Regions from separate parts of the Telluria sp. ZB4P34 genome, predicted to be linked through region 3. Evidence: predicted binding sites of a transcription regulator. Region 3 holds the regulator's gene; each other region holds the start of a gene.
The links. Region 3 encodes sigma-54, which starts transcription at its own class of promoters, with help from an activator protein. Its sites were predicted from a motif close to TGGCANGNAANCTGCTTT; they were not measured.

Region 1 (11,373 bases), on a different contig from region 3:
AGCGCCTGACCCTGCCGAACATCCTCGCCACCATGAGCGCGGAGCAGCGCGCGCTGCTCGAGCCGACCATCGTGCACGACACCTACGACGAGTTCTGGCGCTCGCGCGCGATCACCCCGCACATGAAGAACGTGAAGGCGGCGGTGCTCACGGTAGGCGGCTGGTTCGACGCCGAAGATCCGGCCGGCCCCTTCGCGATCTACAAGGCGGTCGGCAAATACAACCCGTCCACCCCGAACGCGCTGGTGATGGGGCCGTGGGTGCACGGCGGCTGGGCGCGCGGCGACGGCGCCCGCCTCGGCCATGTGAGCTTCGATGCGAAGACCAGCGAGTACTACCGCCGCGAGATCCAGTTCCCCTTCTTCGAACAGCACCTGAAAGGCGTGAAGCCGGCGCGCGCGCTCCCAAGCGTGACGGCCTTCGAGACCGGCACCAACGTGTGGCGCAGCTATGCGGCCTGGCCGCCGGCCCCGGCAAAGGCGCGCACGCTGTACTTCGGTCCGAACGGCAGCCTCGGCTGGCAGCAGCCAGCCGAAGGTGGCAAACATGCAGGCGCCGGCTACGACGAGTACGTGGCCGATCCTCGCAAACCGGTGCCCTTCATCGGCTACCCGGCCACCGGCGTGCCGCGCGAATACATGGTGTCGGACCAGCGCTTCGCGGCCACCCGTCCGGACGTGCTGGTGTACCAGAGCGAGGTGCTGGAAGAAGACGTGACGGTCGTCGGTTCGGTCGTGCCGAAGCTGTTCGTGTCGACCACCGGGACGGACGCCGACTGGGTGGTCAAGCTGATCGACGTGTACCCGAACGAGTATCCGACACCGGCAGCCGAGCGCAAGGGCAACGACGTGGGCCCGCCCAGCGTGAACCTGGGCGGCTTCCAGCAGCTGGTGCGCGGCAATCCGCTGCGTGCCAAGTTCAGGAACAGTTTTGAAAAGCCGGAGCCGCTCACCCCGGGCAAGCAGGAAGCGGTCAGCTTCGACATCGGCGACGTGAACCACACCTTCCGCCGCGGCCACCGCATCATGGTGCAGGTGCAGAGCTCGTGGTTCCCGCTGGTCGACCTGAATCCGCAGACCTTCACCCACATCCCGAAAGCGAAGCCTGAAGACTTTATCAAGGCGACCCAGCGCGTGTACCGCGCGCCGGGCGCGGCCTCGGGCCTGCAACTGATGGTAATGCCGTAGGGTGGTCGGGGGAAAACAGTCCAGTGGACTGTTTTCCCGACCGCGCGTTCAAATCACATATAACGGCCTGCGCGATGATGCTTTCGCTAGCTGAACGCGCGGTCGGCCGAGCCGACCACCCTACGTTGCAAGCATTCAGCGGCGCTTCAGGCGCCGATCCAGGGCAGTCCCGCCTTGCACCAGCCGCCAATGGTCTTGCGGTGCCCCTCGGCATCGCGGTCGCCCTCGAAACCTTCCAGGATGTCGTAGGACTCGGCAAACCCCCGTTCCGTGGCCACGCGTGCGCTGTGGCGCGAGCGCACGCCCGAGCGGCACAGGAACAGCAGCACCTCGTCCTTGCGCGCCACTTCCTCGAGCTGGTCGCCGAATTCCGGGTTAGGCACGCCGCCAGGGTAGGTGGCCCATTGGACTGCCACATGCTGGGCCTCGGGCAAGGCGACCCGCCCGACCCAGTCGCGCTCGGCATTGGTGCGCACGTCGACCAGCTTCACGCGCGGATCGCTCCGCAGGAGCGCATACGCTTCGTCGGGCGTGACGGCGCCGGCATAGGGCTGTCCGGAGGCGCGCTGGCGCGCGGCGGCAAGGATCGATTCGATGGTGGTCATGGCGTTTTTCAGTCCAGGCAAGCGATTAAAGGCAAAAGAGAGCGTTGCACCAACTTGGTTCGGTGTATCCTGCGCTGCGATGGTGCATTGCGCATCGGCTTGCACCAAGTCGGTGCGACTGTGCGACAGTGCACGCGCATGGTGAAGGTCGATTGTAGGACCAAAATCCAGTGCTTTCCAAGGAAGCATTGTGCATTTACTCATAACCGCAGGTTGGCACGGTTCATGCTTTGAAGTAAAGCAAGTTGCTGCGCTGTGGTCTTCCCGGCGCGGCACCCCCTTTTCACTCAGGAGAGATACGAATGGCAAAGACGGCTGCAGACGTAATGCAATTGATTAAAGACAACGAAGTGAAGTTCGTTGATTTACGCTTCGCGGATACCCGCGGCAAAGAGCAGCACGTGACCGTTCCTGTCTCGCACTTCGACGAAGACAAGTTCGAGTCGGGCCACGCCTTCGACGGTTCGTCGATCGCCGGCTGGAAGGGCATCGAAGCTTCCGACATGCTGCTGCTGCCCGACCCGGCCACCGCCAACCTCGATCCCTTCATGGAAGAGACCACCCTGTTCATGCAGTGCGACGTGATCGAACCGTCGGACGGCAAGGGCTACGACCGCGACCCGCGCTCGATCGCCAAGCGCGCCGAAGCCTACCTGAAGTCCTCGGGCATCGGCGACACCGCCTTCTTCGGCCCGGAACCGGAATTCTTCATCTTCGACTCGATCCGCTGGAAGATCGACATGTCGGGCTGCTTCGTGAAGATCGACTCGGATGAAGCCTCGTGGTCGACCGACAGGGAAATCGAAGGCGGCAACAGCGGCCACCGTCCGACCGTCAAGGGCGGCTACTTCCCGGTCCCGCCGGTCGACAGCTTCCAGGACATGCGCTCGGAAATGTGCCTGATCCTCGAATCGATGGGGATCCCGGTCGAAGTGCACCACCACGAAGTGGCCGGCGCCGGCCAGAACGAAATCGGCACCAAGTTCTCGACCCTGGTCGAGCGCGCCGACTGGACCCAGAACATGAAGTACGTGATCTGGAACGTCGCCCACAGCTACGGCAAGACCGCGACCTTCATGCCGAAGCCGATGAACGGCGACAACGGCTCGGGCATGCACGTGCACCAGTCGATCTGGAAGGACGGCAAGAACCTGTTCGCCGGCGACGGCTATGCCGGCCTGTCGGACACCGCGTTGTTCTACATCGGCGGCATCATCAAGCACGCCCGCGCCCTGAACGCGATCACCAACCCGGGCACCAACTCGTACAAGCGCCTGGTGCCGGGCTACGAAGCGCCGGTCAAGCTGGCCTACTCGGCCCGCAACCGCTCGGCCTCGATCCGCATCCCGCACGTGGCCAATCCGAAGGGCCGCCGCATCGAGACCCGCTTCCCGGATCCGCTGGCCAACGTCTACCTGTGCTTCGCCGCCCTGATGATGGCCGGCTTGGACGGCATCCAGAACAAGATCCATCCGGGCGAAGCCGCCACCAAAGACCTGTACCACCTGCCGCCGGAAGAAGACAAGCTGATCCCGACCGTGTGCGCCTCGCTCGAGGAAGCACTCGAGGCCCTGGACAAGGACCGCGAGTTCCTGACCCGCGGCGGCGTGTTCAGCGACAGCATGATCGACGCCTACATCGAGCTGAAGATGCAGGAAGTGCAGCGACTGCGCATGACCCCGCACCCGGCCGAGTTCGACATGTACTACTCGTCGTAATCGAATGGTCAACAGAACCGTTGCGCACATGCATCAACCTGCGTAAGGGTCTGTAACAAAGGCGGGGAAAGCGAGGGCTTTCCCCGCCTTTTTTCATCCTTGCTGTACACTCGGCCCGTTCTACAATACGTGCACGTTTATTGTGCAGATCGATTCCTGATGCGTACGACAATTAGCTATCTCCGCCACCTTGCTGCAGGCTGCGCGGCCATGCTGCTGCTCCAGAACGGGGCGCAGGCACAGGGCGCCGTCTACAAGTGCGTGGACGACCAGGGCCGCGTCGAATTCACCGATACGGGCCGCAAGGGCTGCAAGTCCCTCGACCTGCCGGGTTACGCGCCGCCTCCGCCGCCGCGCGCCTCGGCGCCGGTCCCGGCCGTGGGTACGCCTGCCGTGCGGCCTGGGAACGGCCCGGCCCCGGTCGCCAGCCCGGCCAGCTTCCCGCGCGTCGACACGGCCCAGCAGCGCGCGCGCGACGACGACCGCCGCGAGATCCTCAACGACGAACTGCGCATCGAGCAGAAGAAGCTGCAGGAGCTGCGCCGCGACTTCAACAACGGCGAACCGGAACGCCAGGGCAACGAGCGCAACTACGCCAAGTACCAGGAGCGCGTGGCCTCGATGCGCGACGAGATCGGCCGCACCGAGCGCAACATCGAGGCGCTGCAGCGCGAGATCACCAGCATCCGATGACGGCGCCGGCGACCCCTGCCGCCCACGGGCGTTTCGCCGGCCTCGACCTGCTGGCGTCGAGCGTGCTGCTGCTGGGGCCGAACGGCGAGGTGCACTACGCGAACCCGGCTGCCGAGAACCTGCTCGAACTCTCGCTCAAGTCGCTGCAGCGCGCGCCGCTGCCCGAGCTGTTTGCCAACGGCGCGGAACTCGCGGCCCTGTGCGCCCAGGCGCTGGCCCACCAGTACGCCGACCTGCGCCAGGACCTGACCCTGCAGCGCACCGGACGCGAACCGCTGCACGTCAACAGCATCGTCAGCGCGCTCGGGGAGGGCGAGCTCCTGATCGAGCTGCGCGAGAACGTCCAGCAGCTCAAGCTCGACCGCGAGGAACGCATCCTCGACCAGAGCCAGGCCAACAAGGAGCTGATCCGCAACCTGGCGCACGAGATCAAGAACCCGCTTGGCGGCATCCGCGGCGCGGCCCAGCTGCTCGAGCTGGAACTGCCGCCGCAGCACCCGGCCGACCTCACCGAATACACGCAAGTCATCATCAAGGAAGCCGACCGCCTCCAGACCCTGGTCGACCGCCTGCTGGCGCCGCACCGCAAACCCCACATCGTCGGCGACGTCAACATCCACGAAGTCTGCGAGCGCGTGCGCAGCCTGATCCTGGCCGAGTTCCCCGCCGGGCTCACGATCCGGCGCGACTACGATGCCTCGATTCCCGAGTTTCGGGGCGACATGGAGCAGCTGATCCAGGTGGTGCTGAACATCGCCCACAATGCCGCCCAGGCCCTCAAGGGGCGCATCGCGGCGGGCGACGCCGAGATCGTGCTGCGCACCAGGGTGGCGCGCCAAGTCACCCTGGCCAAGGTCCGTTATGGGCTGGCATTAGATTTGCATATCATCGACAATGGACCGGGCATCGCACCCGAGATCCGCGACCGCATCTTCTATCCGCTCGTGTCCGGGCGCGAAGGCGGCAGCGGCCTCGGATTGACGCTGGCGCAGACCTTCGTGCAGCAGCACCTGGGTGTGATCGAGTGCGAAAGCCGGCCTGGACTCACGGATTTCCGCATCCTGCTGCCCCTGCCATAAGCGGGGACCACGGGGGTGGAAGATAAAAGACGAGTTCCCGAACCAGCCTTATTGCGGGAAGCACGAACACATGAAACCAATCTGGATTGTCGACGACGACGCATCGATCCGCTGGGTGCTGGAAAAAGCCCTGGCGCGCGAAAGCCTGGAGACCCGCAGCTTCGCCAACGCGCAGGATGCCCTGGCCGCTTTCGAAAGCGACACACCGCAGGTGCTGGTGTCGGACATCCGCATGCCGGGCGAATCCGGCATCGAGCTCCTCGGCGCCGTCAAGGCGCGCCATCCCGGCCTGCCGGTCATCATCATCACCGCCTTCTCCGACCTCGACTCGGCGGTCGCCTCGTTCCAGGGCGGCGCCTTCGATTACCTGGCCAAGCCCTTCGACATCGACAAGGCGGTGGCACTGATCCGGCGCGCCCTGGAAGAAAGCCTGCGCGAGGCCAGCGTGGAAGCGGCGCCCGCCGAGACGCCCGAGATCCTCGGCCACGCCCCGGCCATGCAGGAAGTGTTCCGCGCCATCGGCCGCCTGTCGCAATCCAACGTGACGGTCCTGATCACGGGGGAGAGCGGCACCGGCAAGGAGCTGGTCGCGCGCGCCCTGCACAAGCACAGCCCGCGCGCCCAGCAGCCCTTCATCGCGCTGAACACGGCGGCGATCCCGAAGGACCTGCTGGAATCGGAACTGTTCGGCCACGAGCGCGGCGCCTTCACCGGCGCCCAGGCCATGCGGCGCGGCCGCTTCGAGCAGGCCGAGAACGGCACCCTGTTCCTTGATGAAATCGGGGACATGCCATTTGATTTACAGACCCGTCTTCTGCGCGTGCTGTCCGACGGCCACTTCTACCGCGTCGGCGGGCACCAGCCGGTCAAGGCCAATGTGCGCGTGATCGCCGCCACCCACCAGAACCTGGAACAGCGCGTGCGCGACGGCCTGTTTCGCGAAGACCTGTATCACCGCCTGAACGTGATTCGCCTGCGCCTGCCGTCCCTGCGCGAGCGCAGCGACGACATTCCGATCCTGGCGCGCCACTTCCTGGTGCAGAGTGCACGCCAATTGGGCGTCGAACCGAAGCGCCTGTCCGAACCGGCGATGCGTTTCCTGGCCGGCCTGGAACTGCCGGGCAACGTGCGCCAGCTCGAAAACCTGTGCAACTGGATCACCGTGATGGCGCCCGGCCAGACCGTCGAGGTCAAGGACCTGCCGCGCGACCTGACCCAGGGCCAGCCGGCGCCCTCGACCTTGCAGGAACCCGGGGCCAACGCCACGCCGCAGCCGGCGCCGGCCGCATCCGCGCCGGCGGCGGACGCGCCGGCCACCCCCGGGAGCTGGATCGCGCTGCTCGAACTGCAGGCCGCCGGCATGCTCAGCGCCGGCCAGACCGACGTCATGGACACGCTCGGGCGCCAGTTCGAATCGGCCCTGATCAAGACGGCGCTGCGGCACACGCACGGCCGCAAGAACGATGCCGCGGTGCGGCTCGGGATCGGGCGCAATACCATCACGCGCAAGATCGTGGAACTTGGGATAGATGGCGCACGGGAAGAATGATTCCGATGGTGTAAGCTGGCGGATCATTTCGTTTCGCCTTTTACGCCATCGTCCATGCTGATCAACTGTGTCGCCTACCAGGAAGGCAAGAAGCTGTCCGACATCCCCGTCGAGGACATCAGCGAATACCTGAAACAACCCGAGACCTTCGTCTGGGTCGCCCTGCGCGACCCCGGCAAGGAAGACATCGCCACCATGCAGGAAGAGTTCGAGCTGCACGAACTGGCGGTGGAAGACGCGACGCGCGGGCACCAGCGCCCCAAGATGGAAGAGTACGGCGACAGCGTCTTCATGACCCTGCACATCATGGAGCTGGGCGGCGACGAGCTCTCCGCCGGCGAGCTGGCCATCTTCGCCGGCCCCAACTACGTGCTGTCGGTGCGGCGCGACGCCAACCAGGGATTCCTCGGCGTGCGCGCCCGCGCCGAACGCGAGCCGCACCAGCTGCGCAAGGGCTCCGGCTTCGTGCTGTATGCGCTGGTCGACGCGGTGGTGGACCGCTACTTCCCGGTGGTCGACATGCTCGAATCCGAACTGGAGTCGATCGAGGACCATATCTTCGGCCAGACCGGCGGGCAGCGCGCCAACGTCGAGCGCCTGTATGCGCTCAAGCGCAAGTCGCAGGTGCTGCGCCACGCGGTGGTGCCGCTGATGGATGCGATCGGGCGCCTGCACGGCGGGCGCGTGCCCGGCGTCGTGTTCGAGACCCAGGACTACTTCCGCGACGTGCACGACCACCTGCTGCGCATCCTGGGTCGGCTGGACACGGTGCGCGACACCATCAACACCGCGATCCAGGTGACGCTGTCGATGGTAGCGATCGAAGAGAACGACATCAGCAAGAAGCTGGCCTCGTATGCGGCGATCTTCGCGGTGTTCACGGCCTTCGCCGGCATCTGGGGCATGAACTTCGAATTCATGCCCGAGCTGAAGTGGAAGTACGGCTACCCGGCGGCGCTGTGCACGATGGCTGGGGTGTGCGGCTACCTGTACTGGCGCTTCAAGAGGTCGGGGTGGATTTGACGCGGCGGATGCCGGTCGTAGGGTGGTCGGCTCTGCCGACCGCGCGTTCAAATCACCTGTGCATTGTGGCGACGTGTATCCCTGCTCGAAGCTTAGCTGAACGCGCGGTCGGCTAAGCCGACCACCCTACGACTTCTTGCCGGCGGTCGCCGCCGCGCCGCCACAGGCCACGATCACCAAGGCAATCGCCAGCCACTGCATGCCCGTGAGCCGTTCCCCCAGCACGATCCACCCCGCCAGCGCCGCAAAGGCCGGCCCGGCGCTCACCAAAATTCCGAACACGCGTTGCGGCAGCCGCGCCAGCGCCACCATCTCGAGCGAGTAGGGCAGGGCGCTCGACAGCAGCGCCACCGCCAGGCCGCCGGCCAGCACGGCGGGCAGCAGCAGGCCAGCGCCGGCATGGGCGACGCCGACCGGCACCGTAAACAGCGCCGCCGCCAGCATGCCCCAGGCCACCGCATGGCCGCCGCCAAGGTGAGACACCCGCTTGCCGAACACGATGTACATCGCCCAGCAAAAGGCGGCGCCCAGCGCATAGGCCACGCCGACCGGATCGAGCGGCTGTACGCCTTCGTGGACGGGCGCCAGTAGCCATAGCCCGAGCGCGGCCAGCAGCACCCAGCCGAAGTCGCGCGCACGGCGCGAGGACAGCACCACCACCGCGAGCGGGCCCACCACTTCGATGGCGACCGCCACCCCGATGGGAATGCGCGCGAAGGCGCCGTAGATCAGGAGGTTCATACAGCCCAGCATCAGGCCGTACACGAGCAGGTTGACGGCGTCGCGCCGCGAGGGCAGGCGGCGCCAGGGCCGCACCACGGCCAGCATGATGAGCGCGGCCAGGCCGACGCGCACGGCGGTCACGCCCTGGCTGCCCACCAGCGGGAACAGGCCCTTGGCCCAGGCGGCGCCGGCGTTCACCGACACCATCGAAGCCAGGATCGCCAGGCCTGGGCCGAGCGGCGTCCCTCCCGCGCCGCTGGCAGGGCTCATGCAGGCATCCTCACGCAGCCATCGCCATCGCCACGGCTTCCGCCACGCGGATGCCGTCCACCGCCGCCGACATGATGCCGCCGGCGTAGCCCGCGCCTTCGCCGGCCGGGAACAGGCCGCGCGTGTTCAGGCTCTGCAGGTCGTCGTCATTACGCTTGATGCGGATCGGCGACGAGGTGCGGGTCTCGACGCCGGTGAGCACCGCGTCTTCCTTGTAGTAGCCCTTGATCTGCTTGTCGAACGCCACGAAGGCTTCGCGCATGGCGACGATCGCGTAGTCGGGCAGCGATGGCGCCAGGTCGGTCAGGTGCACGGCCGGCTTGAACGAGGGAAGCACCGAACCGAACTCGGTCGAGGCGCGGCCCTTCACGAAGTCGCCCATCAGCTGGCCCGGCGCGTCGTAGTTCGAGCCGCCCAGGACGAAGGCGCGCGATTCCAGCTCGCGCTGGAAGGCGATGCCGGCCAGCGGGTGGCCCGGATAGTCTTGCGGCGTGATGCCGACCACGATCGCGCTGTTGGCATTGCGCTCGTTACGCGAATACTGGCTCATGCCGTTGGTGACGACCCGGCCTTCCTCGCTCGACGCCGCCACCACGGTGCCGCCCGGGCACATGCAGAAGCTGTAAACGGAGCGGCCATTGGAGGCATGGTGCACGATCTTGTAGTCGGCCGCACCCAGCAGCTTGTTGCCGGCGTTCGGGCCGAAGCGGCAGACGTCGATCAGGGATTGCGGGTGCTCGACGCGGAAGCCGATCGAGAAGGGTTTCGCTTCGATGTAGACGCCGCGCTCGAACAGCAGCTCGAAAGTGTCGCGCGCGCTGTGGCCGATCGCCATCACCAGGTGGCGGGTGGCGATCTCTTCGCCGCTGGACAGGCGCACGCCCTGGACCTGGCGCACCCCGTTCTCTTCGCCCACGTAGACGTCGTCCACGCGCGTCTCGAAGCGGATCTCGCCGCCCAGGGATTGAATCTCGGCGCGGATCTCTTCCACCATCTTCACCAGGCGGAAGGTGCCGATGTGCGGCTTGCTGACGTACAGGATCTCTTCCGGCGCGCCGGCCTTGACGAATTCGGTGAGCACCTTGCGGCCGTAGTGCTTCGGGTCCTTGATCTGGCTGTACAGTTTGCCGTCCGAGAAGGTGCCGGCGCCGCCTTCGCCGAACTGCACGTTCGACTCGGTGTTGAGCTTGCGCTTGCGCCAGAAGCCGAAGGTGTCGACGGTGCGCTCGCGTACGATCTTGCCGCGCTCGAGCACCAGCGGATTCAGGCCCATCTGGGCCAGGATCAGGGCCACGAACATGCCGCAGGGACCCATGCCCACCACGACCGGACGCGGCGTGCCCGGCGCCGGCCTGGCGGCCGGGACGAATTTGTAGCTGGTGTCGGGCGAGGGGCCGACGTGCTGGTCCTTGCTCAGGCGCGCCAGCACGGCGGCCTCGTTGCGCACGTCGACGTCGACCTGGTAGATCAGCACGATGGCCGACTTCTTGCGCGCATCGTAGCTGCGCTTGTAGACGGTGAAGTCGACCAGGTCGCCGGCCGGAATGCCGAGGCGCGCCAGGATGGCGTCGCGCAGGGCGGATTCGGGGTGGTTCAGGGGGAGTTTGAGTTCGCTGATACGGAGCATGGCAGTGGTTGCTAGTGAGGCAACAAAAAGAGGAAGGCAAACCGCTATTTTACCGGAGTCATCGTCCAGCCTCTTCATCCAGATAGCGCCTACATGCCGCCCCACAGCCCGCCGAGCATGGCCATGGCCGCCAGCGCCGCCGTCTCGGTGCGCAGCACCCGCGGGCCGACCGACAGGGCCAGCGCGCCGGCGGCGAGGGCGGCGTCTTCCTCTTCACTGCTGAAACCGCCCTCCGGTCCCACCATCAGGGTCAGCGCTTGCGGACCGTGCTGCCGGGCCCAGCCTGCAAGCGATTGCTGGGCGCGGGGGCTGAGCAGGATGCGCGGGCTGGAAGAGGGCGCCGCAATCCAGCGCCCGAAGTCGGCGACGGGGCTCAGGCGCGCCAGCCGGTTGCGCCCGCACTGTTCGGAAGCGGCCTCGATCACGCCCTGCCAGTGCGCATGGCGCTTTTCAGCGCGCTCGCCGGACAGGCGCACCACGCTGCGCCGGGCAGCCAGCGGCTCGACGGCCGCCACGCCCAGCTCGACCGCCTTCTCGATGATCCAGTCCATCTTGCTGCCCTCGGGCAGGCCCTGGGCCAGGGTGAGGGCGTAGGGCAGCTCGACTTCGACCGCCTCGTGCGCCTCGACCCGCACCGAGGCCCGCCGCTTGCCGCTCTCGAGCAGGGTGGCGCGCACCTGGCCGCCTTCGCCGTTGAACAGGGTCAGGGCCTCGCCCGGCTGCAGGCGCACCACGTGCAGGTGGTGGGCGACGGCTTCCGGCAGGTCGACGGTACTGCCTTCGATCAAGGGCTGGGGACAGTAGAAACGGGGCATGCGGCACTCTTGGAGATGGACGAACCTGCATTTTAAAGCGGCAGCAGGCTGCTCTGGTAAAATACCGGGTTACGGCCAGCTGCA
Region 2 (11,373 bases), on a different contig from region 3:
ACTCCCCACCAGCACCCCGCCCAGCGGCACGTAGCCGGAGGTGACGCCTTTGGCAAAGGCGATCAGGTCGGGCTGGAAGCCCATCAGCTGGCAGCCGAACCAGGCGCCCAGGCGGCCGAAGCCGCAGATGACTTCGTCGGACACCAGCAGGATGTCGTACTTGTCGCAGATGCGCTGGATCTCGGGCCAGTAGGTTGCGGGCGGGATGATCACGCCGCCCGCGCCCTGCACCGGCTCGCCGATGAAGGCGGCCACCCGGTCCGGGCCGACTTCGAGGATTTTCTCCTCGAGCCATCCGGCCGCCGCCAGGCCGAACTGCGCTTCGCTCATGCCGCGCCCGCCCTCGGCATAGTTCGGCTGGTCGATGTGCACGATGCCGGGAATCGGCAGTCCGCCCTGCGCGTGCATGCCGGGCATGCCGCCCAGCGACGCCCCGGCCATCGTGCTGCCGTGGTAGGCGTTGCGGCGGCTGATGATGACCTCGCGACCGGGCCGGCCGGCCAGCTGCCAGTAGCGCCGCACCATGCGCACGATGGTGTCGTTCGCCTCCGAGCCGCTGCCGGTGAAGAACACGTGCTGGAAGGAGGCTGGCGCGAGGCTGGCCAGCAGCGCCGCCAGCTTCACGGCGGGCACGTTGGTGGTATTGAAGAAGCTGTTATAGAAAGGCAGCTGCAGCATCTGCGCATGCACCGCGTCGGCGATGCTGGCGCGGCCGTAGCCGGCATTCACGCACCACAGGCCGGCCATGCCGTCGATGATCTTGTTGCCGTCGGAATCCCACAGGTAGACGTCGTCGGCGCGCACGATCACACGGGCGCCGCGCTCCCTCAGCGCGGCGTGGTCGGTGAAGGGGTGCAGGAAGTGCGCCGAGTCCAGCCGCTGCAGCTCCTGGGTGTCATAGTTCTCTTGCGCCTCGGGTGCGCTGACGCGCAGCGAGGCGACCGGGGTATTGGTGGTCATGTTCGGCTCCGATGCATGTGGACCCGGGCTGGGCGCCCCCTCAGACGTGCAGCAGCAGGTGTTCCCGCTCCCACGGACTGATCACGCGCATGAACTCCTGGTGCTCGAGGTCCTTCACCGCAGAGTACACGTCGATGAAGCGCTCGCCCAGCACGTCGCGCAAACGGTCTTCGCGGCGCAGCAGCGTGATCGCCTCGGACAGGCCTTGCGGCAGCTCGACCGGCATGTCGTAGGCGCTGACTTCGACCATCTGGCTCGGCTCGACGGCATCGAGCATGCCCAGGTAACCGCAGGCCAGCGTGACGGCCAGCGCGAGGTAGGGATTGGCGTCGGCGCCGATCACGCGGTTCTCGATGCGCCGGTCCTGGGCGCCCGACACCGGCACCCGGAAGCCCACGGTGCGGTTGTCCGGCCCCCACTGCAAATTGATCGGCGCGGCCGAATGGCGCACGATGCGGCGGTAGGAATTCACGTAGGGCGCGATGATGGCCATCGCCGAGGGCATGTAGCGCTGCAGGCCGCCGATGTAATGGCGGAAGGCCGGTGCCTCGGTGCCGTCAGGGTTGCTGAAGATGTTGCGCCCGGTTTCCAGGTCGACCACGCTCTGGTGCACGTGCATCGCCGAGCCCGGTTCGTCCGCCATCGGCTTGGCCATGAAGGTGGCGTACATCTCGTGCTTGAGCGCGGCCTCGCGCAGGGTGCGCTTGAAGTAGAACACCTTGTCGGCCAGGCCGAGCGGGTCGCCGTGCAGGAAGTTGATCTCCATCTGGCCGGCGCCGATCTCGTGGATGAGCGTGTCGACGTCGAGGTTCATCATCTCGCAATAGTCGTAGATGTCCTCGAACAGCGGGTCGAACTCGTTGACGGCGTCGATGCTGTAGACCTGGCGGCTGGTTTCGGCGCGTCCGCTGCGGCCCACCGGCGACGTGAGCGGCAGGTTGGGGTCGATGTTCTTGGCGGTGAGGTAGAACTCGAGTTCCGGCGCCACTACCGGCTTCCAGCCGCGCTCGGCATACAGCTTGAGTACGCGGCGCAGCACGCTGCGCGGCGCATAGTCCACCAGGCTGCCGTCGGCGAAATAGCAGTCGTGGATGACCTGGGCAGTCGGGTCGACGGCCCAGGGCACCATGGTGATGGTGGTGGGGTCGGCCTTCAGGATCATGTCGCGGTCGGTGGCCGCGATGGCGCGGTTGTACGATTCGTCGCGCTCGGGGGTGTTGCCGGTAACGGTCATGCCCAGCACCACTTCGGGGATGCGCATGCCGCGGTCATTGGTGAACTTGGTGCGCGGCAGGATCTTGCCACGGGCGACGCCGGTCAGGTCGGGGACCAGGCATTCGATTTCGGTGACCCGTTTCGCGTTGAGCCACTCCTCCATGTCGGTGTAAGAAAAATTGTCGCGGATTGCCATGATTGCCTCTCTGTCTGTCTGGATCGGTGCATACGGCCACAGGGCCGCTGCGCTGTACGCATCAGGCAGGGAAGCTAGGGGACGGCGCTGGTTGCCCGGTAAAAGGCCGCTTCGGGGATCAAACCGTTCATGCGCTGCTCCGTGCTGCGGCCTGCAACCGTGACTGTTTCCGGGCCTGGTAGTCGCGGCACGCGTCGCCGAAGGCGCCGAACATCTTCATGGAATACGGGTTGTGCTGGATGCGCCATTCGGGATGCCACTGCACCGCCAGCGTGAAGCCGGGCGCCGTGGAGACCGAGAAGGCTTCGACCAGCCCATCCTCTGCGACCGCTTCGACCGTCAGGCCGGGCGCGAGTTCGTTGACGCCCTGGCCGTGCAGCGAGTTTACCGGGATTTCCGGCGCCCCCAGCATGCGTTCGAGGCAGCCGCCCGGCGTGAGCGTGACGTTGTGGGCGTCGCCGTACTGCTCGTCCATGCCGAGCTCGGGATTCTCGCGGTGGTCGAACTTGCCGGCCACGGCCTGCACCGCCTGGTGCAGGCTGCCCCCCATGGCCACGTTCATCTCCTGGAAGCCGCGGCAGATCGCGATGATCGGAATGCCGCGCCTGACCGCCTCGCGGATCAGGGGCAGCGTGGTCTGGTCGCGCGCCGGGTCCTGGGGCAGCGACGGGTCGAGCACTTCTTCGGAATAGTAGCTGGGGTGGACGTTCGAGGCCGAGCCGGTCAGCATGATGCCGTCGCACAGGGCCAGCACGGTTTCCAGGTCCATCGACGCGCCGAGCGAGGGCAGGATCATGGGGGCGCAGTCGGCGCCGAGGAAGACGGCGTCGACGTACTTGTGCTGGGCCGCGTGATACGGATGTTCGCCGAAATCACGCGTGCATGCGGGGACGATGACGATGGGGCGCATGGTCTCTACCTTGTCGTGAAGCGCACGAAACCATGATACGGGCTTCCGGTCCGGGCGCGAAGGTCTATGATTCAGATCAACTGCGCTAAATCAATGGGCGCGGTGGAACATGCTTGCTTCTGCTGATCTGCCAGGAGAGCGCCCCTTGCGGCCGGGCGCTCGAAATCCATAGCAAAAGCTTAACGGCAACTCGTGAAACATGCCAACACGGTAAGCCATACCCTGTTAATGAAATAATATTTCACAGTAATAATTTTAGTGAAATAAGATTTCACGCCTTGCGCCGCACCTCAGCTATTCCTCCCATACTGCCCTGTCGGAAAATTTAACAAAGATGCAGGCGTGTCAATACACTCACGGCCAAGTCATTGAAATTTCAGCAATTCCCTGAGCAGGCACGCCTTTTGCTTAATGAATGATTAACAGCGGCAGCGAATGCCGGCCCAATCACCTCAGGGAGACACAACGTGCACGGACTGAAACGCATCCTCGCCGCAGCAGCACTCGTCTTCGGCGCCTGCAGCAGCGCTTCTGCAGACATCATCACCGATACCCATGATCCAGCCGATATCTGGGTCACGACCCTGACGCCGCTGAGCTATACTCACGACCTGCGTTCCCAGGGCCTGCCCGGTGCAAGCGTCGACAGCGCCTCGCTGGCAATCTACCTGTACGACCTGACCGATCCGCTGAACATCCTGCCGGAGACGCTCACCCTGCGCTTCGACGGCGCGCAGCATACCGTACGCAATGTCTCGTTCAGGGGCCAGGAGTACCGTTTCGGCCTGGATCCCGCGCTGCTGGCCGACGGCATGCTGTCGGTGTCGATCAGCGTCGGCTGTACGCGCATCTTCGGCGCCTGCATCCCGCAGGACGTCATGTTCGCCCGCTCGGTGCTGACCGCCGACATCACCCGCCCGGCCGACGTGCCGGAGCCGGCCACGCTGCTGGTCCTGGGCGCCGGCCTGCTGGGCCTGAGCGCCGCGCGCCGCCGCCGCCCCTGAGCTGCACCTACTTGCGCAGTTGCGCCAGCGCCGCTTCCAGCACGGTATCGCGGCCGCGGCGCAGGTCGGCCACCGTCGGCGCCGCCTTGACGGTCGGCTGGATGCCATGGCCGACCCAGGCGCGCCCGTCCGGATAAGTATCGGCCTTGGTGCAGATGCGCGCCATTCCGCCGCCCGGCAGGCTGATGAACAACGGCTGCCCGGTGCTGCCGCCGGTGGCCTCGCCCACGAGCGGGCCGCGCCCCAGGCCTTCGTAGGCCAGCGCGAAGTCTTCCGCCGCCGAATAGGTGCCGCCGGAAGTCAGCACCGCCACCGGCCCGCTGAAGCGGCGCTTGCCATCCGGCTGCCAGGTCTCGGCCTTGCCTTCGAAGTTCGGCATCGGGCGTTTCCAGGCGCGGTAGGACGGCAGGTATTGGCGCGTCTGCCACTTGCTGGTGGCGAAAGGCTTGTCGGTGAGCGTGGCCAGCACCCGGTAGCCCTCGTGCGAATTGCCGCCGCCGTTGTTGCGCACGTCGATGATGAGCGCCGAACTCGCCGCGATCTGGTCGAAGGCCGCCAGGAAGGCATCGGCCGCCTTGCTGTCCCCAAAACCGTTCAGCGCCACATAGGCCACGTTCCCCGGCAGCTTGCGTAATTCGAACGGCGGCCTGCCGCCCGCCGCCTTGCCAAACGATTCACCATCGACGCGCTTCACCGGCAAAACGAAGGGCTTGCCATTGGCGGTGCGGAAAGTGACGCGCGGTGTTTTGGCGCCCGGCCCCACCAGGAACTGGTAGCCATACACGCGGCGCGCCATGTCCTGCGGCGTGGAGGCGCTCACGTAGGGCGCGATCTCGCGCTGCGCATAGGCGGCGACAGGCTCGCCATCGACTTCGAGGATCTCGGCGCCGGGGACGACCCCGCCCGCCGTCAGGGCCGGGTCGAACACTTCGCGCACCAGCACCCTGCCCTCGACCAGGTGGGTCGTGAATAGCGGACGCGTCATGGCATTGCGCAGCTCCGGCCCCGGGTAGACATTGGTGTGCCCGTCCTGCAGCTTCGCGCACAACTCCATCAGCACCTGGTAATACTCGGCGGTGGAGGCGGTGGCGCGCACCTTGGGCAGGTATTCCAGATACAGCTTGTCCCAGTCGAGTTCCTTGAGCTTCTCGACGTAAACGAAGTTGTACTTCACCTCGGACCAGAACTTCGACAGGCCGGCGATCTTCTCGTCCACGCCGATGTTCTCGCGGTAGGGCGTGGCGAGCACGGGCGAATCGAACAGGCGTGCCTCGCGCGCTTCCTTGTCGCGCATCGCCGCGAGCAGCGGCTGCCAGCGCGGATCGGCATGCAGGGCGTTCAGGTCGGTGTCGCCCGCGGCATGGCGGGCATTGGTGTAACCGGCCTCGAGGGCCTTCTGCAGCGTGGCCAGCGCGCCTTGCACGTCGCCGGACAGGGTCTGCGAACAGGCGGCGTTGTACAGCAGGCCGCCGTTCAGGTTCTGCTGCGCCGCTTCCAGGTAGAGCGTGGCGGCGCGGGCATACTGCCCCGCCTCATAGGCCTGCTGGCCCTGCTGCGCCAGCAGGTCAGCGTTCTGCGCGAAGGCGGCTCCGGACAAGGCCGCGAAGACTGCGGCCGCGATGATGCGGCGTACCATGGATACTCCCTTTGTGTTCGATGGGGCGATTCTACAAAGGGAGGAATCCGCTGCGGGAGGGGGATGCGACAGGCTGCACGAATTGCGGAGCAGCCTGCGCGATGAGCGGTGAATTCATGGCCTGCGCCGGCGGGACGCCATGTGGCCGGCGGCTATTTCTTGTATTCGTGATACTTGCGCGCGTCCCCTCGCACCTGCTCCGCCGGATACTTGGCCCGGTTGAGCACCATCTTTTCCTGCACCGCCGCGAACAGGTCGACGTCGAGCTTGTCGGCCAGGCGCACCAGGTACACCAGCACGTCCGCCATCTCGTGGCGCACCTGTTCCAGCTTGTCGGCGCCCAGTTCCTCGGCGCGGCCGTGCTGGAGCCACTGGAAGTGCTCGAGCAGCTCGGCCGCCTCGACGCTCAGGGCCGAAGCGAGGTTCTTCGGGGTGTGGAACTGGTCCCAGTCGCGCTCGTCCACGAAGCTGCGGACGATGGCGCGCAGGCGGGCCAGGTCACTGTCCGCGCCGCTCGTCACGAATCTGGTCCCCGTCCATGTAGCCCTGCAGCACGCGCTCGAGCTTCGGCCCGATCTCCTCGAAGCTGCTGACGGTGATGCCGAGGTCGCGCAGCAGGCCGTCGTGCACGCCGTACACCCAGCTGTGGATGGTCAGCGGCTGGCCGCGTTCCCAGGCGTCGCGCACGATGGTGGTCTGGGCCACGTTGATCACCTGCTCGGCCACGTTCAGCTCGACCAGGCGGTTGACCGCCGCGCGGCCGGCCACGTTGCCGAGGTACTTGCCGTGCTTGTCGCGCACGTCGCGCACGTGGCCGAGCCAGTTGTCGGCCAGGCCCACGCGCGCGCCGGTCAGCGCCGCGCCCACGCCCGAGCAGCCGTAGTGGCCGCACAGGATGATGTGCTTCACCTTCAGCACGTCGACCGCGAACTGCAGCACGCTCAGGGCGTTCAGGTCGGAGTGGGCGATCACGTTGGCGATGTTCCGGTGCACGAACAGTTCGCCCGGCGCCATGCCCAGCAGCTCGTTGGCCGGCACGCGGCTGTCCGAGCAGCCGATCCACAGGTATTCGGGCGCCTGCTGTTCCGACAGCGCCTTGAAGAAGTTCGGGTCTTCGGCCACCATCGAGGCGGCCCATTTGCGGTTGCGTGCGAAGAGGTCTTCGGCGGTCACGCCCGTCGTCTTGTTTTCCAATTGTTCTCCCTGTTGATGCGTGCTGAATAGGCAAGAGTATACCGTAGGGTGGGCGGGTCTTCCGCCCACGCGTTCAAATCACGGCGATGCAGCCCACGCGGCTATTCATATCTCGACTATCACCGCGTGGGCGGGGAACCCGCCCACCCTACAAAAAAACCGCCGAGGGCTTGCGCCGTCAGCGGTTTTCTCTCGATCCGGCTTCTTATTCGAAGAAGTCCTTGACCTTGTCCATCCAGCCCTTGCTCTGCGGGCTATGCTTGGCCCCGCCTTCATTGGTCGAGCGTTCGAACTCGCGCAGCAGGTCCTTCTGCTTGTCGGTCAGCTTGACCGGGGTCTCGACGACCACGTGGCAGAACAGGTCGCCCGTATAGCCCGAGCGCACGCCCTTGATGCCCTTGCCCTTGAGGCGGAAGGTCTTGCCGGTCTGGGTGCCTTCGGGCACCGTGAACGACACCTTGCCGGTGAGGGTCGGCACCTCGATCTCGCCGCCCAGGGCCGCCTTGGCGAACGAGATCGGCATTTCGCAATGCAGGTCGTCGCCTTCGCGCTGGAACACCTGGTGCGGCTTGATGTGGATCTCCACGTACAGGTCGCCCGCCGGTCCCCCGTTCGTGCCAGGCTCGCCGTTGCCGGTCGAGCGGATGCGCATGCCGTTGTCGATGCCGGCCGGGATCTTCACTTCCAGCGTCTTGTTGCGCTTGATGCGTCCGGCGCCGCCGCAGGCCGCGCAGGGTTCCGGGACGATCTTGCCGCTGCCGTGGCACTTCGGGCAGGTCTGCTGGATGCTGAAGAAGCCCTGCTGCATGCGCACCTGGCCGTGGCCCGAGCAGGTGGTGCAGGTGACCGGTTGGGTGCCCGGCTTGGCGCCGCTGCCGTGGCAGGTGTCGCACTTGTCCCAGCTCGGCACGCGGATGGTCGTCTCGTAGCCGTGCGCCGCCTGCTCCAGGGTGATCTCGAGGTTGTAGCGCAGGTCGGCGCCGCGGTACACCTGGGGCCCGCCGCCGCCGCGGCCGCGGCCGCCGCCGAAGATATCGCCGAAGATGTCGCCGAAGGCGTCGCCGAATCCGCCTGCGCCCCCGCCGAAGCCGCCGCCGCCGCCCATGTTCGGATCCACGCCGGCATGACCGTAGCGGTCATAGGCCTCGCGTTTCTCCGGATTGGTCAGCATCTCGTAGGCTTCCTTGACCTCCTTGAACTTCTCTTCCGCTTCCTTGTTGTCGGGATTGCGGTCAGGGTGGTACTTCATCGCCAGCTTGCGATAAGCCTTCTTGATGTCGTCTTCCGACGCGTTCTTGGCGACCCCGAGGATCTCGTAAAAATCACGCTTTGCCATTGGCGGCACCTTGCTTGTTGTACTTGTAAAACGGGTTATGCAGAAAAGGCGGCAAAAAAACCGAGCCGGGAAACCAAACGGTCGCAGCGGCTCGGCGTGTCCCGCACTGGGAAACGGACGAGTGTAACCCAGCTCGTCCGTCCCCAGTGGGGATTACTTCGCGTCTTTCACTTCCTTGAAGTCCGCGTCCACGACGTCGTCCTGCTGCGCCTGCTCACCGCCACCCTGGCCGCCGGCCTGCTGGCCACCGGCCGCGCCAGCCTGCTGCGCCTGCATGTCGGCGTACATCTTCTCGCCCAGCTTCTGCGATGCGCTCGACAGGGCCGCGGTCTTGGCGTCGATGTCGGCCTTGTCGCCGCTCTTGATCGCGCCTTCCAGGTCGGTGATCGCCGCTTCGATCGCTTCCTTCTCGCCGGCTTCCAGCTTGTCGCCATATTCGGCCAGGGACTTCTTGGTCGAGTGCACCAGCGCGTCGCCCCCGTTGCGGGCTTCGGCCAGTTCCTTGACCTTCTTGTCTTCTTCCGCGTTCAGCTCGGCGTCCTTCACCATCTTCTGGATTTCTTCTTCCGACAGGCCGGAGTTGGCCTTGATGGTGATCTTGTTTTCCTTGCCGGTGGCCTTGTCCTTGGCGCCCACGTGCAGGATGCCGTTGGCGTCGATGTCGAAGGTCACTTCGATCTGCGGGGTGCCGCGCGCTGCCGGCGGGATGCCCTCGAGGTTGAACTCGCCCAGGCCCTTGTTGCCCGCTGCGATCTCGCGCTCGCCCTGGTACACCTTGATGGTCACGGCCGGCTGGTTGTCGTCGGCGGTCGAGAACACCTGCGAGAACTTGGTCGGGATCGTGGTGTTCTTGTGGATCATCTTGGTCATCACGCCGCCCAGGGTTTCGATACCCAGCGACAGCGGGGTCACGTCCAGCAGCAGCAGGTCCTTGCGCTCGCCCGACAGGACCGAGCCCTGGATGGCGGCGCCGACAGCAACGGCTTCGTCAGGGTTGACGTCGCGGCGTGGCTCCTTGCCGAAGAACTCCTTCACCTTTTCCAGGACCTTCGGCATACGGGTCATGCCGCCGACCAGGATGATGTCGTCGATGTCAGAGACCTTCACGCCGGCATCCTTGATCGCGGTGCGGCACGGCTCGATGGTCTTGTTGATCAGTTCCTCGACCAGCGATTCCAGCTTGGCGCGGGTCATCTTCAGGTTCAGGTGGACCGGTGCGCCGTTCGCCATGGCGATGTAGGGCTCGTTGATCTCGGTCTGCTGCGAGGACGACAGTTCGATCTTGGCGCGCTCGGCCGAGGCCTTGATGCGCTGCAGGGCGATCGCGTCCTTCGACAGGTCGAGGCCGTTGATCTTCTTGAACTCGTCGATGATGTAGTCGATGATGCGCTGGTCGAAGTCTTCGCCGCCCAGGAAGGTGTCGCCGTTGGTCGACAGCACTTCGAACTGCTTCTCGCCATCGACGTCGGCGATCTCGATGATCGACACGTCGAAGGTGCCGCCGCCGAGGTCGTACACGGCGATCTTGCGGTCGCCCTTGTCGGTCTTGTCCAGGCCGAATGCCAGCGCGGCCGCGGTCGGCTCGTTGATGATGCGCTTGACGTCCAGGCCCGCGATGCGGCCGGCGTCCTTGGTCGCCTGGCGCTGCGAGTCGTTGAAGTAGGCCGGCACGGTGATGACGGCTTCGGTCACTTCTTCGCCGAGGTAGTCTTCGGCGGTCTTCTTCATCTTGCGCAGCACTTCCGCCGAGATCTGCGGCGGCGCCAGCTTCTTGTCGCGCACGCCGACCCAGGCGTCGCCGTTATCGGCGCCGAGGATCTGGTACGGCATCAGCGAGATGTCCTTCTGCACTTCTTTCTCGGCGAATTTACGGCCGATCAGGCGCTTCACGGCGAACAGGGTGTTCTTCGGATTGGTCACGGCCTGGCGCTTGGCCGGGGCGCCGACGAGGATCTCGCCGTCTTCCTGGTAAGCGATGATCGACGGCGTGGTGCGCGCACCTTCCGCGTTCTCGATGACCTTCGGCTGGCCATTCTCCATGATCGCGACGCAGGAGTTGGTGGTTCCCAGGTCGATACCGATGATCTTGCCCATAGTTGTTTTCCTTTTAAATGCTGTAGTTTCGGATTAATTCAATATTGGGAAGTACTGCGTGCTTTCAAGAGAGCTTTAACAGACGCAGCGTCCAGTGCTGTTTACTTCGGCGCTGCTGCCGTCACGATGGCCGGACGCAGCAGGCGGTCGGCGATCATGTAGCCCTTTTGCAGCACGGTGACCACGGTATTGGCCTCCTGCTCCGACGGCACCACGGCGACAGCCTGGTGCTTGTTCGGATCGAGCTTGTCGCCCGGCTGCGGCATCACTTCGACCAGGCGGTTCTTCTCGAACGCGGCGGTCAGCTGCTTGAGCGTCATTTCGACGCCTTCGCGGATGGCTTCGACGGTTTGCGTCTCGACCTTCAGCGCCATTTCCAGGCTGTCGCGCACCGGCACCATGGCCTCGGCGAAGCTTTCGATGGCGAATTTATGGGCCTTGGTCACGTCTTCCTGGGCGCGGCGGCGGATGTTTTCCGCGTCGGCTTTCGCGCGCATGAAGGCGTCGTGGGTTTCGGCCAGCCTGGCTTCGGTAGCGCTCAACTGGGCTTCCAGGTCCGACTGCGCCGACATCTCGGCGGCCGGCGGCACGCCTGCCTGGCCGGCGCCGGCTTGTGCAGCCTCGTTCGCAGCGGCAGCCGCGGGATCGAGCTGCGACGCAGCAGCGCCCTGCTGGGTCACCTCTTGGTTTTCTTGGTCTTGCATCGAAAAAACTCCTAGAATCAAGGACTTGGCTGAGTTGGTATCGTGTCCTGACTGACACACAGGGCCCTACATGGGGCGATGTCCTACATTTTCAAGGGGCATTTCCAGTTCAGCGCGTGAAAAA
Region 3 (7,995 bases):
CACGAGCCGACCACCCTACGTGAGATGCCGCAGCGGATGCGCATACGCCGGCCACACCGGCTCGAAGAACCGCGCCACCATCTCCGGCGTCACCTCTTCCAGCGTCGGCGGATTCCACTTCGGCTGGTTGTCCTTGTCGATCACCAGCGCGCGCACGCCTTCCAGCACTTCGCCGTGCTCGAAATTGCGGCGCACCAGGTTGCGTTCCATGCGCAGGCAGTCCGCCACATCCAGCGACGCGCCGCGCTGCAGCAGCTCGCGTGTCACGCACATCATCAGGGGTGAACGCTGGCGCATCGCCTTGAGCGCTTTCTGCGCGAACGGATTCTCGTCGCGCGCCAGCGAGGCCATGATCGCGTCCACCGAGGCCGCACCGAAGTGCGCGTCGATCACGCCGCGCTGCGCCTGCAGTTCGCTGGCGCCCACCTGGCCGGCAAACTGCGCCGCGTAGCTGCGGATTGCGCCCGGCAAGCCGCGCCCCGGCGTCGATGCCACCAGCGCCATCAGGCCGCCCAGCTCGGCGCCCGGCACGAACACGTCCGCCAGTCCCACGTACAGCGCGTCGGCGGCGCCGATGGTGAGCCCGGTCAGGCCCAGGTACTGGCCCAGCTGGCCCGGCGCGTGCGACAGGAAATGGCTGCCGCCCACGTCCGGGAACAGGCCGATGTTCACCTCGGGCATCGCCATCTTCGTGCGCTCGGTCACGATGCGCAGGCCGCAGTCCGGGCCGCCCTGGGCGATGCCCATGCCGCCGCCCATCACCACGCCGTCCATCACGGCAATATAGGGCTTCGGATAAAAGTGGATCAGGTGGTTGAGCGCGTATTCTTCGGTAAAGAAGTCTTCCAGCAGCGCGCTGCCGCCAGTCGGGCCCACCTGGCCCATCTCGTGGAAGAAGCGGATATCGCCGCCCGCGCACAGGGCCTTCTCGCTGGTGCTCGTGATGACTACAGCATCGACCCCGGCATCCTCTTTCCATTGCAGCAGGATGGCAGTCAGGTCGCGCACCATGTCGAGCGAGAGGGAGTTCAGGGCTTTCGGCCGGTCGAGCGTAATGACGCCGGTGCGGTTGGCGACGCGGGTCAGGACGTATTCGGTCATGGCAATGTCTGTGATCGAAAAGACATGCATTCTACAGAACATTTGTACAAATCCGGAAGCGGAGAAAAATAACAGGCCTTACAAACGCAAAAAGGGCGCCCCCTCAGACGCCCTTGCTGTTGTGCTACAGCCCGTTCGCAGGAACTGCGTTACGCGGCTTCAGCTTCTCCGATGTCCGGAAGGCGCTTGTGCGCCACGTGGTTATGGTCTTGCAGCATGGATTTGTGTTTTAGAACCTGCCTGTCCAGCCGGTCCATGAGCGTGTCGATCGCCGCATAGAGGTCTTGCGCCGCACTGGCGACATGCAAAATCTTGCCGGATACCTGCAAATTGATTTCGGCTTTCTGCCGTTTCTCTTTTTCAGTGAGGTTATCGATGGCGAGGAACACGTGGGTGTCGATCACATGGTCGAAATGGCGGGTGATGCGCTCGAGCTTATTCTGAACGTATTCACGGATGGCGGGGGTGACTTCGAGATGGTGGCCGCTGATGGTGAGGTTCATACACACTCCTTTGGGAAGGTGCCCTGCCCGCGCCACAAGGTGAGAGTGGGCAGTAGCTTTACAGGGATTTGCGGAGGCTGACGGGCGGAATCTTGAGCGCTTCGCGGTACTTGGCAACCGTCCGGCGCGCAATGACCATACCTTGTTCCCCGAGCATCTCCGCGATCTTGCTGTCGGATAGAGGATTCCTAGGGTCTTCTGCTCCTGTCAATTGCGCTATGAGAGCGCGGATCGCCGTCGAGGAGGCTTCTCCCCCCGCTTCGGTGGCGACATGGCTTCCGAAGAAGTACTTCAGCTCGAACATGCCGTGCGGGGTCAGCATGTATTTCTGCGTTGTGACACGAGAAATCGTGCTCTCGTGTAGGCCTAGTGTATCAGCTATCTCGCGTAAAACAAGAGGGCGCATGGCGACGGCGCCGTGGCTGAAAAAGTTGCGCTGACGCTCGACGATTGCCTCGGCGACACGCAGGATCGTATCGAAACGCTGGCGCATGTTCTTGATCAGCCACTTCGCTTCCTGCAGCTGCGCGCCCATCTGGCTTTCGCTCTTTCCGCCCTTGAGCAGGTTGGCGTACAGGGAGTTCACGCGCAGCTTCGGCATCACTTCCGGGTTCAGTGCTACCTGCCAGCCGTTCTTGGAGCGGCGCACGATCACGTCCGGCACCACGAAATCCGACACGCCCGCGCCAAAAGCCGCGCCGGGATGCGGATTGCACTGGCGGACCACGGCCTGCACTTCGCGCAGGTCCTCGTCGTCGCAGTCGAGCGCCTTTTTGAGCTTGGTGTATTCGCGCTGCGCGAACCAGGTCAGGTAACCCTCGACGATCTTCAGGGCGAGGCGCCGCGTCACCAGGGGCACGCCCGGCATGCGGCGGATCTGCAGCGCCAGGCATTCGGCCGCGCTGCGCGCACCGACGCCGACCGGGTCCAGGCTCTGCACCAGCGCCAGCGCGCAGCGCAGCTCGTCCATCCCGATCTCGAGTTCCTGCGGCAGGCGCGCATGGATCTCGTCCAGCGGCTCGTCCAGGTAGCCGTTGTCGTCGAGCGCATCGATCACGAGTTCGGCCAGTGCGCGGTCGCGCGCGCTGCAGGCGCTCAGGCGGATCTGCTCCGCCAGGTGCTCGCGCAGCGTGATGGAGTCGGCTTCCAGCTGCGGACGGCCGTCCTCGTCGCCGTCGCCGCGTCCGCCGCCCTCGCTGCCCCAGTCCCCTTCGGACTCGCCGCGTTCGGCCTCAAGGCCCTCCTCGTGGCCTTCGGCCTCGGGCTTGGCCTGCTCCTCCTGCTGGCCCGGCTGCGGCGCTTCGCCATTGGCGGGCGCGTTGTTGATCGCGCCGTCGGCCAGCAGGCGCACCGAGCGGTCGAGCGGATCGTCGAGCCGTTCGAGCAGCGGGTTGTCATGCAGGATCTGCTCGATCTCGGCCTGCAGTTCGAGCGTGGACAGCTGCAGCAGGCGGATCGACTGCTGCAGTTGCGGCGTGAGCGCGAGATGCTGCGAGGTGCGGAGCTGCAGGGATTGTTTCATTACATCCTGAAGTGTTCGCCGAGGTAGACGCGCCGGACGGATTCGTCGGCGATGATGTCGTCGGGGCGGCCCGAGGCCAGCACCGCGCCCTGGTTGATGATGTAGGCGCGGTCGCAGATGCCGAGCGTCTCGCGCACGTTGTGGTCGGTGATCAGGACGCCGATGTTGCGCTCCTTCAGGAAGCGCACGATGCGCTGGATCTCGATCACCGCGATCGGGTCCACGCCCGCGAAGGGTTCGTCCAGCAGGACGAAGCGCGGGTTGGTCGCCAGCGCGCGCGCGATCTCCACCCGGCGCCGCTCGCCGCCCGACAGCGACAGCGCCGGGTTCTCGCGCAGCTTCTCGATCTGCAGTTCGGCCAGCAGGGTGTCGAGGCGCTCGTTGATCTGGTCCTTGCCCAGCGGCTTGCCGTCCACCCGCTGCAGTTCCAGCACCGCGCGGATGTTCTCCTCCACCGTCAGCTTCCGGAACACCGAGGCTTCCTGCGGCAAGTAGGACAGGCCCAGCACCGCGCGCCGGTGGATCGGCAGGCTGGAGATGTCGGTGCCGTTGATGTCGATGGTGCCGGCATCGGACGGCACCAGGCCCACGATCATGTAGAACGAGGTGGTCTTGCCGGCGCCATTGGGGCCGAGCAGGCCGACCACTTCGCCGCACTCGACCTGCAACGAGACGTCGCGCACCACCAGGCGCTTGCCGTAGCTCTTCTGCAGGCCCTTGACCAGCAGGGTGCTGCAGCCTTCGCGCGCCGTGGCCTGCGCCGCCGTCATCGATGCCGTCATTGCTTTGCGCCCTCGGCTGGCGCCGTCGCAGTTGAAGGCCTGCGCGGCGCGATGATCAGGGTGCCGCGCCCGCCGCCCACCTTGCTGGTGCCGCTGGCGTCGTTGCGCACCTGCGCCACTTCGCGGCGGTTGTCGTAGGAGACGAATGGCCCCTTGATCTCGTTGGTCATGCGGCCGTTCTCCAGTTCGCGCACTTCGGCATTGGTGAACAGCTTGACCAGCTCGGCGCGCTCGTCGTATTCGATTTTCTGGGCCTGGCCCTCCACCCACAGGTCGGGGCCGCCGTCGCGCTTCTGGCGGAAGGTCGCCAGCTTGCCGTTGCTGGCGGTGAGGGTCACCGTCATATAGCCTTCCGGCGATTCCTTCACCAGGGCGCGGTCGGCCTTGAGCACCAACGTGCCGCGGGTGACGACGACGTTGCCGGTGGCGATGCGGGTCTGGGTGACTTCGTCCACGTCGAGCGTATCGAAGTTGATCACGGCCTGCTTGAGCGAATCGGCGCGCTCCGCCGAGGCGCCGAAGGCGGCCAGGGTGAGGCAGGCGGCTGCGATGAGTTTTTTCATGTTGCTTGTCCTGGGTTGACGCGGCGCCCTTACTGGCGCTGTCGTGGCGGATAGACGATCTGGCCGCGGCTGGCGAGGTGCAGCTTCTGGGTCGCGTTGTTGGCGACCATGCCGGTGCCGGTCACGGTGGCGGCGCCCAGCTGCATCTGGATCGGCCGCTCGGTCTTGAGGATCTCTTCGTCGGGCAGCACGGTGAGGGCCTGGGTCTGCACGCGCAGCGCCTCGGTGGTGGGCGTGGCCGGACGCTGGATGTCGACGTTGCCGAGCAGTTCGACGCGGTGCTCCTCGTGGAAGACCCGGGCGCTCCTGGCGACGATGGTCATGCGCGGACGGCCCGGCGTCATGCTCTGCATCACCGGCTGCTCGACCTGGGACACGTCGCCCTCCGGCGTGTGCGCCAGGCGCTTGCCCGACACCACGTAGCTCGGCTTGCCCTCTTCCGTCATGCGCACGAAGGAGAAGTTCTCGACGATGTAGTCCGGTTCGGTCATGGAGCCGCCGAGGCGGGCATCGCCATCCTCGCGTTCAATCACCTGCAGCAGCCAGAAGCTGCCGAAGGCGCAGAAGGTCGCGATCATCATGATCGCCAGCAGCTTCCAGCGGTGGGCGGTGCGCTTGTAGTTGACCATATGCCTGTGTGTTTCGTGTGGGCGCTCAGGCGAAATACGGCGCCAGCGCCGCTTCGTAGGTGCCCTGCGCGCGCATCACCAGGTCGCAGACTTCGCGGACGGCGCCGCGTCCGCCCGCATTCCTGGTGACGTAGTGCGCGCGGTACTGCACTTCCGGGTGGCCCGAAGGCACGGTGACGGCGAAGCCCACGCGGGTGAGCAGCGGCAGGTCGATCACGTCGTCGCCGATGTAGCCGCATTCGTCCGCTCCCACGCCGGTGGCGGCGAGCAGCTCCGCGAAGCCGATGCGCTTGTCGTGGATGCCCTGGTAGACGTGCGGGATGCCGAGATCGGCGGCGCGCTTGACCACGATCGGCGACTGGCGCGCGCTGATGATGGCGGTCTTCACGCCGGTCTTGTTCAGCAGCTGGATGCCGAGGCCGTCCAGCACGTTGAAGGTCTTGGTGACTTCGCCGTCCGGGCCGTAGGTGAGGCTGCCGTCGGTGAGGATGCCGTCGACGTCGAAGATCATTACTTTCACGCGCGCTGCGCGCTGCATGTGTTCGAGCCCAGTGATCAGGACACTCATCAAATCACCTTGGCGCGGGTCAGGTCGTGGATGTGCAGCGCGCCCACCAGGCGGTCGTCCGCATCGACGACCAGCATCTGGTTGATGCGGAATTCTTCCATGACGGCGACAGCATCGACCGCCAGCTGTTCCGGGTGGATGCGGCGCGGGTTCGCGTGCATCACGTCGCGGATGCTGATGTTGGAGAAGTCCTGCACGCGCTCGATCAGGCGGCGCAGGTCGCCGTCGGTGAACACGCCGACCGGGCGGCGTTCGTCGTCGACCACGGCGGTCATGCCCATGCCCTTCTGGCTGATCTCGAGCAGCGCGCGCGTGAGCGGCGTGTCCAGGCCCACTGCGGGTACCGCCTCGCCGCTGCGCATGACGTCGCGCACGTGGGTCAGCAGGCGCCGGCCGAGGGCGCCGCCCGGGTGCGACATGGCAAAGTCTTCCTCGCGAAAACCGCGCGCGTCGAGCAGCGCCACGGCCAGCGCGTCGCCCATCGCGAGCGTGACGGTGGTGCTGGTGGTCGGGGCCAGGTTCAGGGTACAGGCTTCCTTGGCCACCGAGATGTCGAGGTGGATCTCGGACAGCCTGGCCAGGCGCGACTGCGGCTTGCCGGTCATCGACATGACTGGGGTGCCCATGCGCTTGATGGCGGGCAGGATTTCCAGCAATTCGGACGATTCGCCCGAATTCGAAATGGCGATGAAGACGTCGTGCGTCGTCACCATGCCGAGGTCGCCGTGCGCGGCTTCGCCCGGGTGCACGAACATGGCCGGGGTGCCGGTGGAGGCCAGGGTGGCGGCGATCTTGCGGGCGATGTGGCCGGACTTGCCCATGCCCGAGACCACCACGCGCCCGGTGCAGCCATACAGCAGCGCCACGGCGCGCACGAAATTGTCGTCGTCGCCCAGCCTGGCATGGAGGGCTTGAATCGCGTCGGCTTCGATGGCCAGGGTCTCGCGGCCCAGCTCGAGCACGCGCCTGGCCTGGCCCTCGTCGAAACTTTTCAGCATTATTTTTTCATGGGTTACACTCATGTCGGCAGTATAAACGAATTGGGTAAGCAAAAAACTTGCCAGTCGTAACAAAGAGCGACAAATCGTATAAGAACGACAACAACACACACTGGGGACGATGCATTCCGGACTTGAACTGACCCTGCTCCTGCTGGGCTCCGCCGTGCTCGGCGTGGTCGCCTTCCGGATGCTTCACTTGCCGCCGATGCTCGGCTATCTGGCCGTCGGCGTATTGATCGGCCCCCATGCGCTGGCGCTTGCCGACGACAGTCCCGCCACCCATACGCTGGCGGAATTCGGCATCGTCTTCCTGATGTTTTCCATCGGGCTCGAATTCTCCCTGGCCCAGCTCAAATCGATGCGGCGCATCGTGTTCGGCCTGGGGCTGGCGCAAGTCGTCCTGACGATTGTGGCGGCAATGGCTTTCGGGCTGTTCATTTCCTGGTGGTCGCCCAGCCTGCACGTGAGCTGGCAGGCCGCCTTTGCCCTGGGCGGGGCGCTGGCGATGTCCTCCACCGCCATCGTCGTCAAGATGCTCACCGAGCGCCTCGAGCTGGAAAGCGAACACGGGCGCCGCATCATCGGCATCCTGCTGTTCCAGGACCTGGCCGTGGTGCCGCTGCTGATCTTGATTCCGTCGCTGGCCCGGCCGGCCGAAGAGCTGGTGGTCACGCTCGGCTGGGCCGCGCTCAAGGCGGCTTTCGTGCTGGCCCTGCTCCTGAAGTTCGGCCAGTCCTTGATGCGCAAGTGGTTCACCGTGGTCGCCAAGCGCCGCTCGCAGGAACTGTTCATGCTGAACCTGCTCCTGGTGACGCTGGGCCTGGCCTGGATCACCGAGCAGGCCGGCCTGTCGCTGGCGCTGGGCGCTTTCGTGGCCGGCATGCTGATCTCGGAAACCCAGTACAAGCACCAGGTGGAAGAAGACATCAAGCCCTTCCGCGACGTGCTGCTCGGCCTGTTCTTCATCACGGTGGGCATGCTGCTCAACCTGCAGCTGGTGCTGGAGCACTGGTGGATGGTGCTGGCGCTGGTGATCTTCCCGGTGATGCTCAAGTTCGCGATCATCGCGGCCCTGGCGAAAGCCTTCGGCTCCAGCGATGGCGTGGCGATGCGCACCGGCCTGGCGCTGGCCCAGGCAGGCGAGTTCGGCTTCGTGCTGCTGAACCTGGCCATGGGTTCGAAGCTGGTCGACCCCTTCCTGCTGCAGCTGGTGCTGGCCTCGATGGTGCTGTCGATGTTGCTCGCGCCCTTCATGATCGAGAACATGGACCGGGTCGTGATGAAGCTGGCGTCGAACGAGTGGATGATGCAGTCGCTGCAGCTCAC

Region 1: the regulator sigma-54 is predicted to act here: its motif matches at 2,007-2,024, upstream of glnA (type I glutamate--ammonia ligase).
Region 2: the regulator sigma-54 is predicted to act here: its motif matches at 3,675-3,692, upstream of AC56KL_RS15125 (PEP-CTERM sorting domain-containing protein).

The regions. Positions count from the first base shown of each region.
Region 1 is NZ_JCASIF010000007.1:188,556-199,928, reverse strand. It holds gene AC56KL_RS14190 (CocE/NonD family hydrolase) at 1-1,187, shown strand, start outside; gene AC56KL_RS14185 (rhodanese-like domain-containing protein) at 1,334-1,792, opposite strand; gene glnA (type I glutamate--ammonia ligase) at 2,095-3,510, shown strand; gene AC56KL_RS14175 (DUF4124 domain-containing protein) at 3,670-4,203, shown strand; gene glnL (nitrogen regulation protein NR(II)) at 4,200-5,282, shown strand; gene ntrC (nitrogen regulation protein NR(I)) at 5,353-6,831, shown strand; gene corA (magnesium/cobalt transporter CorA) at 6,886-7,854, shown strand; gene AC56KL_RS14155 (EamA family transporter) at 7,981-8,847, opposite strand; gene AC56KL_RS14150 (NAD(P)/FAD-dependent oxidoreductase) at 8,858-10,474, opposite strand; gene AC56KL_RS14145 (16S rRNA (uracil(1498)-N(3))-methyltransferase) at 10,564-11,289, opposite strand.
Region 2 is NZ_JCASIF010000008.1:190,458-201,830, forward strand. It holds gene AC56KL_RS15110 (aspartate aminotransferase family protein) at 1-960, opposite strand, end outside; gene AC56KL_RS15115 (glutamine synthetase family protein) at 1,001-2,371, opposite strand; gene AC56KL_RS15120 (gamma-glutamyl-gamma-aminobutyrate hydrolase family protein) at 2,499-3,281, opposite strand; gene AC56KL_RS15125 (PEP-CTERM sorting domain-containing protein) at 3,749-4,285, shown strand; gene AC56KL_RS15130 (S41 family peptidase) at 4,293-5,921, opposite strand; gene AC56KL_RS15135 (nucleotide pyrophosphohydrolase) at 6,074-6,442, opposite strand; gene can (carbonate dehydratase) at 6,420-7,115, opposite strand; gene dnaJ (molecular chaperone DnaJ) at 7,321-8,451, opposite strand; gene dnaK (molecular chaperone DnaK) at 8,605-10,545, opposite strand; gene grpE (nucleotide exchange factor GrpE) at 10,647-11,249, opposite strand.
Region 3 is NZ_JCASIF010000032.1:115-8,109, forward strand. It holds gene AC56KL_RS23065 (enoyl-CoA hydratase/isomerase family protein) at 16-1,101, opposite strand; gene hpf (ribosome hibernation-promoting factor, HPF/YfiA family) at 1,251-1,604, opposite strand; gene AC56KL_RS23075 (RNA polymerase factor sigma-54) at 1,663-3,126, opposite strand; gene lptB (LPS export ABC transporter ATP-binding protein) at 3,126-3,908, opposite strand; gene lptA (lipopolysaccharide transport periplasmic protein LptA) at 3,905-4,471, opposite strand; gene lptC (LPS export ABC transporter periplasmic protein LptC) at 4,501-5,100, opposite strand; gene AC56KL_RS23095 (KdsC family phosphatase) at 5,126-5,668, opposite strand; gene AC56KL_RS23100 (KpsF/GutQ family sugar-phosphate isomerase) at 5,668-6,690, opposite strand; gene AC56KL_RS23105 (monovalent cation:proton antiporter family protein) at 6,788-7,995, shown strand, end outside.